Regions from separate parts of the Flexivirga aerilata genome, predicted to be linked through region 1. Evidence: riboswitches for the same ligand, from Rfam matches in the RefSeq annotation. Region 1 holds a riboswitch; the other holds the start of a gene.
The links. Region 1 has a riboswitch for S-adenosylmethionine ahead of HJ588_RS06420 (MetQ/NlpA family ABC transporter substrate-binding protein). Riboswitches for the same ligand answer to the same signal wherever they lie in the genome.

Region 1 (4,721 bases):
GGCCGCCGAGCGCGATGGTCACGACCGCCATGACGAGCGTCTGCCAGATCGCGGTCTGGAAGGTCGGCCACAGGGTGGACCAGTCGGCGGTCATCAGGAGATCACCTCCGCCGTGCCGATGCCACGCAGCGACCCGATGGTCGCCTCGACGGCCTCCGGTGCGCCGGTGAGCGCCAGCGTGAAGCTGCCGAGCGTCTCGGCCTTCAGCTCGGTCACCCCGCCACGCAGGATCTCGAAGTCGACCCCGTGCTCGCGCGCGGCCGCACTCAGGGTGCGGCCGAGTCGCCGCTCGTCACCGACGACGACCGACACGAGCGTGCCCTGCAGATCCTGCGGAAGGTGTTGTCGCAGAGTCTCGTTCGTGCTCGTCCCGGTTGCGGCGGCGAGGAAGCGCTGGGTCGTGGGTGTCTGCGGCGCTCCCAGCACGTCGCGCACCGTCCCGGTCTCGACGACCCGCCCCGCGTCGAGCACGGCGACCCGGTCGGCGATGGAGCGGACGACCTCGAGCTCGTGGGTGATGACCACGATCGAGATCCCGAGCTCCTCGTTGACCCGGCGCAACAATCCCAACACGTCGCGGGTCGTCTCCGGGTCGAGAGCGGATGTGGACTCGTCGGCCAGCAGGAGATCGGGCTGGGTGGCGAGCGCCCTGGCGATGCCGACCCGCTGCTTCTGCCCGCCGGAAAGCTCCTCGGGATAGGACCACGCCTTGTCCAGAAGCCCTACGAAGGACAGCAATTGGGCCACCCGGTCCTCCCGCTCCGCGCGGTCCAGGCCGGCGAGTTCGAGCGGATAGGAGACGTTGCCCACGACCGTGCGCGACCGCATCAGGTTGAACTGCTGGAAGACCATCCCGATCCGTCGGCGCACCTCGCGCAGCGGTTTGCCCGAGAGGGCGGTGATGTCGGTGCCGTCGACGGTCACCGTGCCCGAGGTGGCGCGCTCCAGCCCGTTGAGCAGGCGCACGAGGGTGCTCTTGCCGGCGCCGGAGTAGCCGATCACCGCGAAGATCTCCCCGCGCGGGATGTCGAGAGTCACGTCCTCCAGGGCGGTGTGCGCGGAGTCGCCGCGACCGAAAACCTTGGAAACCTTGTCGATCCGGGCGATCAGCTGATCCGAGGATGCGCCTTCGGTGGAGGGTGCGGTCAGGGTCGAGGCGCTCATGACGATGCCTCGACGGTCTTCTGCAGCCCGGCCAGGATCTTCTGCAGGTCGGCCGCGGGCTTCACCACCGACACGCTGGTGCCCTTGCTTTCGGCGATCACCTGCTTCTGCACGCGCGGGTCCTGATAGAGCTTGACCACTTCGGCGTAGGTCGGGTTGTCCTTGTCCTGCGCGCGGGCGACGATCACGTTGATGTAGGGCTCGGACTGCGCCGACTTGGGGTCGTCGGAGAAGAGTGCCTTGCTCGGGTCGAGCTTGCCGTCGAGGGCGAAGTTGTTGTTGACGACCGCCCCGTCGACCGACGACAGCGAGGTCACCGTCTGCGCGGCGTCGACCGGTGTGACCGACACCTTTGAGGCGCTCTTGTCGATGTCGGCCGGGGTCGACAGCACGTTGCCGCCGTTCTTGAGTTTCAGCAGGCCGGCCGACTGCAGCACCAGCAGCGCCCGCGCCTGGTTGGTCGGATCGTTCGGGATCGCGACCTTGCCGCCGGCCGGAATCTGCTGCAGCTTCTGGTATTTCGAGGAGTAGAGGCTGAGCGGCACGACATACGTTGAACCGATCGGTGTCAGCGACTGGTGTGACGACACGTTGTAGTTGGCCAGGAAGACCAGGTGCTGGAAGAGGTTGAGGTCGAGTTGACCTTGCGCCAGCGCAGGGTTGGCCTGCGTGTAGTCCTGGAAGTTGACCGTCTTGATGCGGATGCCGTTGTCGCGGGCGAGCTGCTTGAACGTCGTCCAGTAGTCCTGGTCGGCATCGGTGACACCGATCGTCACGGTGCGCAGCGACTCACCCGAGCCGCTCGGCGCCGTGCCGCGGCCGGCGGCGAAGCCGCCCACGCCGCCGACGACGAGCCCGAGCACCGCGAGGCCGGCGACGGTGCGCCGGCTCGTCCCGCTGCGTGGGCGCGGGGGCAGTTGCGGACGGTTCGGGTCGTCCTGACCGACGCTCCCTGGTGTTTCGAACATCGTTGTCATCCCTCATGTTTCGTGTATGACGGGACGGCACGCACGAAACGCACCGCGCGCAGGATTGCTGCGCGCCGTGCGGTAGCCGGGAGCTGCCGTGCTTGCCGTTACGGCCTAGTCATCACCTGGAGCACCCCGCCACGTGCGTGAGGGTTGCCGTCCAACCAGCCAGGGCTTCGCGTTGGATCTCGTGACTGCTCAAAACATAAGGCGACGTTACGGGATAAGTCAAAATGCGTAACGTTGCTAACGGGTTGTGATCCGACTCACACCGGCGTTGGTTCGGTCGCCTCGCCACTGTGACGGGTCGCCGGCGTGGCGTGACGTGACCGCAAGCCGAGGGCCAATCCCGTTGCCACCACTGCGACTCCGGCCCAGACGCCGATGCCGGGGAAGGGGTGCCCGAGTGAAACGCCCGTCATCGCCGCGGCCACCGGTGCGATCCCGGTGAGCAGCCCGGCGCGAGCGGCGCCGAGGCTCGCGACGCAGCCGTACCAGAGCACGAACGCCCCGGCCGTCACGAACACCGCGAGGAAGGCGGTCGCCGCGAGTGCAGTCGCGTCGAGCCGCAGGACGGCGCGCGGCCCCTCGCGCCATACGCCGGGAAGTGCGAAGCCGGCCGCAGCCAGCCAGGTCGTGTGCACGGAGACCCCGAACGGCGAGTGCCGTGCGAAGAGCGGCATTGCCAACAGGGTGAAGCCCGCTTCGCAGGCGAACACGACGACCGCCCAGACCAGTCCGACCGCGTCGCTGCGACCGAAGCCCTCGACGAGCGCTGCGCCCAGCGTGACGACGGCCGCCGCGAGCACTGCCCGGGCGGTCGGCGACGATCCTTCGAGCAGTGGACCGACCGCCGCGAGCACCACCGGCACACACGCAACCGCGACCCCGAGCACGGCCGGCTCGGCGTGCTCGCCGCCGACGATCAGCGCGACGTTGAAGAGGATCAGTCCGCAGCCGGTGACCCCGGCCAGCCACAGCCACTCGACACCGCGCGGCCGCTGGATCCGTCGGCCGGTGAGTGCGCAGAGTGCCACCAGCAGGGCGGCGGCCACGGCATACCGCAACGCCTGGACGGTGAGGAAGGGCGCCCGCGACAGCCCGGCGCTGACCGCGACGCTGCCCCCGACGAACGACATCGCCAGCGCGCCACCGACTCCGGCTCGACCTGTTCGGCTCATGACAGTGACCATGACGATGACGATGACAGGCGTTTTGGACCTCTTGAAGGACCAATTCAACCTCGCCATAGTGGACCAATGACCGGTGCCGACTTCCTGCAGCTCGATCCGTCGCGGGCGCCGGCGCGCGGGGTCACCGAATGGCTGACCGGTCAACTGCGCGGCGCGATCGCCGACGGGCGGCTGTCGCCCGGAGCCCGGTTGCCCGCCACCCGCGAACTCGCGGCGGACCTGCGGATCGCGCGCGGCGCCGTCGTCGAGGCCTACCAGCGTCTCCGCGAGGAAGGGCTGGTCGACGGGCGCACCCGGGCCGGGACGACGGTGCGCTCGGCGCCGGCCCGGCCGCAGCGCGCGGGCCGGCGCAGCGCGGCCGTGACCACGCCGACATCGCCGCATCCTGGGGCGGCGCCGAGCGGCATACGGCTCGACCTCTATCCGGGGTTGCCCGATCTCACCGACTTCCCACGCGCCGCGTGGTTGCGACACGAGCGAGCAGTGCTGACCGAGACACCTGCTGCCGAGCTCGGGTATGGCGACCCGCGCGGTCACCCGGTGCTGCGCGCCGAGCTCGCCGCGTGGCTCTCGCGCACGCGCGGACTACGCGTCGGTGCGGACGGGATCATCGTGGTCACCGGCGTGGCGCAGTCACTCGCACTGCTGGGTCAGCAGCTCGTCAGAGACGGGAAAAACATTGTTGCAGTGGAGGATCCGGGATCAGCGGGCGCCGTCCAGCAGCTGGAGCACTGGGGCGTGCACGCCCGCCCGGTCCCGGTCGACGCGGACGGCCTGGTCGTGGAGCGCCTGGCGTCGACACGCGCCCGGAGTGTGTTCGTGACACCGGCGCACCAGTTCCCGACCGGTGTCGTGCTGAGTGCCGCACGGCGCCGCGACCTGGTGGAGTGGGCCGGTCGCGGCCGGCTGATCATCGAGGACGATTACGACGCCGATCAGCGGTACGACCGAGCTCCGGTCGCCGCGATCCAGCCCGCCGCCCCCGATCTGGTCGCGCACACCGGGAGCACGTCCAAGTCGCTCGCCCCCGGGCTGCGGCTCGGGTGGCTGGTCCCGCCGCCACGGTTGTATGACGACCTGGTCGTCGCCAGACGGGCGAGCGACCTGGGCGGCCCGGCGCTTGCCCAACTGGTGCTGGCCCGCTTCATCGCGTCCGGCGACTACGACCGCCACCTGCGCCGGCAGCGTGCCCGGCAACGACACCGTCGCGACGTCCTGCTCGAGGCACTTGCCGCCGCACTGCCCGACGCCGCGATCGGCGGTGTCGCGGCCGGACTGCACGTGCAGGTCACCTTCCCGCACCTCGCGGGCCGGCTCGACGACCGGGACCTCGCGGCCGACCTCGCCCGGCGCGGCGTGCGGGTGCAGCCGCTGCGCATGCACCGTCATACGCCGG
Region 2 (4,721 bases), 160 kb from region 1:
CCGACAGGGCGGTCCGGTGACCCATCTGGACGGCTGCGGCGCCGAGACGGATGCTCGACGTTGCGGCCGCCGCGAGTGCGATCACGACCGCGGGTGATGTGCCGGCGACGCCTGGGTTGAGGTGGTGCTCGGCGAACCAGTAACGCTGATAACCGAATTCCTCTGCCCGGCGAGCGAGGTCGATGCTGTTGCGCAGCGCGTCGCCGGCGGTCGAGCCGCTCGGCACCGGCACCAGGTCGAGCACCGACAAGGGCACCCTGCTCACGAGGCGGCCTGCCGATCGGCCGCCGGCTCCTGCGGCCGCAGGCCGAGGTTGTCGCGCAGGGTGCCTCCCTCGTAGTCGGTGCGGAAGACGCCACGCTCCTGCAGCAGCGGAACGACCTGATCCACAAAGGAATCCAGCCCGGTCGGCGTGAGGTGCGGCACGAGGATGAAGCCATCGCTCGCGTCCTGCTGCACGAAGTCGTTGAGTTGCCCGGCGATGGTCTGCGGCGCACCGACGAAGCTCTGCCGTGCGGTCACCTCGATGATGAGCTCGCGGATCGACAGGCCACCGGCGGCTGCTCTCTCGCGCCAGTCGCGCGCTGTCTGCAGGACATCCTCGTGGCGGCGCACGCTGGCCCGTCCCTGCGCGACGGTGTTCTCCCCGGGCAGCGGGTCGACGTCGGGCAGCGGCCCGTCGGGGTCGTATGCCGAGAGGTCTCGATTCCAGAGCTGCTCCAGGAAGTTGATGGCGGTCGCGCCGCTCACCTGCTGGCGCCGCACCTCGGCGGCGAGGTCGCGTGCCTCGGCGTCCGAGTCGCCGAGCACGAAGGTGGCCGCCGGCAGGATGAGCAGGTCGTCCCGGGTGCGGCCGTGGGCGGGCAGCCGCCGCTTCACGTCGGCATAGAAGGCTTGACCCGCCTCCAGCGTGCTGTGCCTGCTGAAGATCGCGTCGGCACGCGCGGCGGCGAACTCGCGGCCCTCGTCGGAGTCCCCGGCCTGGAAGATGACCGGCCGACCTTGCGGGGATCGTGGCACGTTGAACTGCCCTGCGATGTCGAAGTGTTCGTCGCGATGGGCGTAGCTGCCGACGTCCGGGCGCCGCACGAACGTGCCGGCCGCCTTGTCCGCGACGAGGTCGTCGGCGGCCCAGGTGTCCCACAGCTCTGTCGCGGTCTCGAGGAATGCCTTGGCCCGCGCGTAGCGATCCTCCTGGCGCAGGTAACCGCCGCGGCGGAAGTTCTCGCCGGTGAAGGCGTCCCACGAGGTGACGACGTTCCACGCCGCGCGCCCGCCGGAGAGATGGTCGAGCGTGGCGAATTGCCGCGCCACCTCGTAGGGCTCGTTGAAGGTCGAGTTGATCGTGCCCGTCAGGCCGAGGTGGTCGGTGACCGCGGCCAGGGCCGCGAGCACCGAGAAGGTGTCGGGTCTGCCCACCACGTCCAGGTCGTAGATCTGCCCGCGCTGCTCGCGCAGCCGGAGCCCCTCGGCGAGGAAGAGGAAGTCGAACTTGCCCCGCTCGGCGGTCCGGGCGAAGTGACGGAACGACTCGAACTCGATGTGGCTGCCGGCGGCAGGGTCGCTCCAGACGGTGGTGTTGTTGACTCCGGGAAAGTGGGCAGCAAGGTGAATCTGCTTTGTTTTCTTGGACATTCGGCTGCTCCTCACGCGATCGCGTAGCGACTGACGGGCCGGTCGAGCCCGAAGTGGCCCCGCAGGGTGTCGGCTGTGTAGTGCGCACGGAACGCGCCGAGTCGCTGGAGCGCGGGCACCAATTGCTGGGTGATCTGCGTGAGGTCGTGTGGCACCGTCGCGGGCCGGAGCCGGAATCCGTCGACTCCGGACTCCTGCCAGGTGACCAGGTGCTCGGCGAGTTGCTCCGCGGTGCCGACGAAGACGCTCGCGTCGCTGGCGAACTCCTCCCCGTGCCAGTCGTCGAGCAGGTCCTTGCGGGCGCGGGCTGCGGGTGCGGTGTCGTCGAGGAAGACCACCAGGTCGGCGAGCACCGAGACGCTCTCCGGGTCACGCCCGGCATCGACGGCGGCACTGCGTATGACGGAGACGTCCGCGCGCGCCGCGGCCTCGTCGCCCGGTGCGATCAGTCCGATGTCGGCGGTGCGGCCGATCAGCTCCAGCCCGTCCCGCTGGTGCGCGAGGACGGCAACCAATGGCTGGCCCTGCGGCGGTCGCGGGGTGATCGACGGCCCGCGGACCGAGAAGTGAGATCCCTCGAAATCGATGTAGTGCAAGCGATCCCGGTCGACGAAGCGTCCCGTGGCGACGTCCCGGATCTCGGCGTCGTCCTCCCAGCTGTCCCACAGGCGTCGCAGCACCTCGATGTAGTCGGCGACTTCTCCGAAAAGCTCTCGCGTCGCCTCCGCGGTGGGTGCCGCACGGCCGCCGACCTGCGCAACGAGTGCCGGCGCGGACCGGCGGCCCACATTGGCGAACTCCTCCGGGCTGGCGCTCGTGCGCACCCGGACACCCGCCCGTCCGCCGCTGACGTAGTCGAGTGTCGCCGTCGCCTTGGAGATGTGAAACGGCTCGGTGAGTGGGGCCACCACCGTCGGCACCAGGCCGATGCGTGCGGTGACCGGTGCGACGCGCGCGGCGACGAGCTCGGCATCCAGTCGGCCGGTCACCAGGTCGGTGCGATGTGAGGGGCGAACATGGTGGTCGGCGGTGGCCGCCAAGCCGTCCTCGAACGTGACGAAGTCGAGCAGTCCGCGTTCGGCCTCCTGCACGACGTCTACCCAGTGGCGGGCCGTGAAGAGCTGGTCGGGACGGGCTTCGGCCGCGCGCCAGGCGGCGGGGTGTGCGCCGGCGCCGTCGAGGGCGACTGCGAGGTGGAGTGGGTTGCTGTGAGGCATCGACATCGCTTCCTTCTACGGGTGCGGAGTCGCGTCGTCATCACCGAATCATGCTGAAGTGAAAGACGATTCGCGCTTGCGGCATCGGGTGATGCCGCCGGGTCATCACCTGGAGCACCCCACCGCGGCGGAGGGTTGCCGGACGACCAGCCAGGGCTTCGCGTCGTCTCTCGTGACCAGTGCCGACCGTAGACCAGGATGGTCGATCTGTCGAATGTCTACGCGATCGGTAGGGATTGCGCGCGGGTCAGCGCGGCAGCCACGCGTCCTCGATCTCGTTGAGTCGGCGGACCTTCGCAGGGAAGTTCCCCGACAGCAGCTGCTGCAGACTCACCGTGTCGAGGACGGAGCGAAGGCTGGATCGCACGGCGACCCACAGATCAGGCAAATGCGTTGCTACGCCGTCGTATTCGGTCTCGTGCGGGCGCAGCCCCCGCACCTCGGCGAGCGGTCCGTCGACCGCGCGAATGATCTCTCCCAGATAGATCTGGGCGGGCGGTCGACGGAGCAGATATCCGCCGGAACAGCCGCGACGGGTCTCGACCAGTCCGGCCCGCCGCAGCTGCCCGAGGATCGATTCGAGGAACTTTCGGGGCAGCTCCTGCTCCGCCGCGATGTTCTCGACCTTGGCGAGTTCTGGGTAGTGGGAGGCGAGTTCGAGGGCGGCGCGGATCGCGTAATCGCTGCGAGCGGAGATCTGCACGCTGCCGCTCCTTCCTCGGTGCCGGTGAGCAGGCGTAGCCACCCACGATAGCGGCTCCGGGCACACCGAATGTCCACCATGTGAGTAGGGAATAGCCAAACCTTGTGTAAGACAAAACAACTGGTTATGTTCGGCGCAGGTGACGAGAGGCAGCGTCAAGCCCTGGCTTGCTGTCCGGCAACCCTCCGCCGCGGTGGGGTGCTCCAGGTGACCACCGGATGTGCCCGGCTCCGGGCGCATAAGCGCGAGAAAGGGAGACCCATGCCCCTGGTCACTGCCGCATCCTCGTCGGTGCGGTCCGAGAGGGCCGTGCCGGAGGACGATCTGCGGGACACCGTCCTGGTCGGTCGGCGTCGGCCGCTGCAGTGGGTGATCGCCGTCGCGGCGCTCGTCCTGCTGGCCATGCTGGTCAACACGCTGCTCACCAACCCGCGATTCGAATGGCACGTGGTGGGGGACTACCTCTTCAGTGCGGCGATCCTGCGTGGACTCGTGCTCACGCTGTGGCTCACCGCCGCCGTGATGGTGAGCGGCTACCTGCTGGGCATCGGCGTCGCGGCCCTTCGCCTGTCGGACAACACCGTGCTGCGTTCGGTCAGCTTCGGCTTCGTGTGGTTCGTGCGGTCGGTGCCGCCACTGGTGCAACTGCTCTTCTGGTTCGAACTCGCCTCCCTCTATCCCCGGCTCTCGCTCGGCATCCCGTTCGGTCCGGAGTTCGTCGCGGTGCAGACCACGCACCTGCTGTCGGCCGTCGCCGCGGCATACGTCGCCCTCACGGTCGACGTCGCGGCGTTCGCGTCCGAGATCGTCCGCGGCGGGATCCTGGCGGTCGAACGCGGTCAGACGGAGGCGGCCGACGCGCTCGGCCTCACCCGCGTGCGGACCTTCCGCCGGGTCGTGCTGCCGCAGGCGATGCCGGCGATCATCCCGGCCTCCGGCAACCTGCTCATCGGCATGCTCAAGGCCACCTCGCTGGTCAGCGTGATCGCGGTGCAGGATCTGCTCGGCGCCACCGAGCTGATCTACAACGACAACTTCAAGGTCATCCCGCTGCTCATCGTGGCGACGGTCTGGTATCTGCTGTTGACCAGCCTGCTGTCGGTCCTGCAGCTCGGTCTGGAGCGCCGCTTCTCGCGCGGCAAACGCGGATCGGCACACCGCTCAGC

Region 2: another riboswitch for S-adenosylmethionine. It lies ahead of HJ588_RS07250 (LLM class flavin-dependent oxidoreductase); the one in region 1 lies ahead of HJ588_RS06420 (MetQ/NlpA family ABC transporter substrate-binding protein).

The regions. Positions count from the first base shown of each region.
Region 1 covers NZ_JABENB010000001.1:1,353,389-1,358,109, forward strand. Annotated here, with positions in the region: gene HJ588_RS06410 (methionine ABC transporter permease) at 1-94, opposite strand, end outside; gene HJ588_RS06415 (methionine ABC transporter ATP-binding protein) at 94-1,164, opposite strand; gene HJ588_RS06420 (MetQ/NlpA family ABC transporter substrate-binding protein) at 1,161-2,132, opposite strand; SAM riboswitch class IV at 2,225-2,328, opposite strand; gene HJ588_RS06425 (DMT family transporter) at 2,399-3,313, opposite strand; gene pdxR (MocR-like pyridoxine biosynthesis transcription factor PdxR) at 3,392-4,721, shown strand, end outside.
Region 2 covers NZ_JABENB010000001.1:1,516,256-1,520,976, forward strand. Annotated here, with positions in the region: gene HJ588_RS07240 (LLM class flavin-dependent oxidoreductase) at 1-265, opposite strand, end outside; gene HJ588_RS07245 (NtaA/DmoA family FMN-dependent monooxygenase) at 262-1,635, opposite strand; gene HJ588_RS07250 (LLM class flavin-dependent oxidoreductase) at 1,647-2,852, opposite strand; SAM riboswitch class IV at 2,920-3,030, opposite strand; gene HJ588_RS07255 (RrF2 family transcriptional regulator) at 3,100-3,555, opposite strand; SAM riboswitch class IV at 3,694-3,806, shown strand; gene HJ588_RS07260 (amino acid ABC transporter permease) at 3,817-4,721, shown strand, end outside.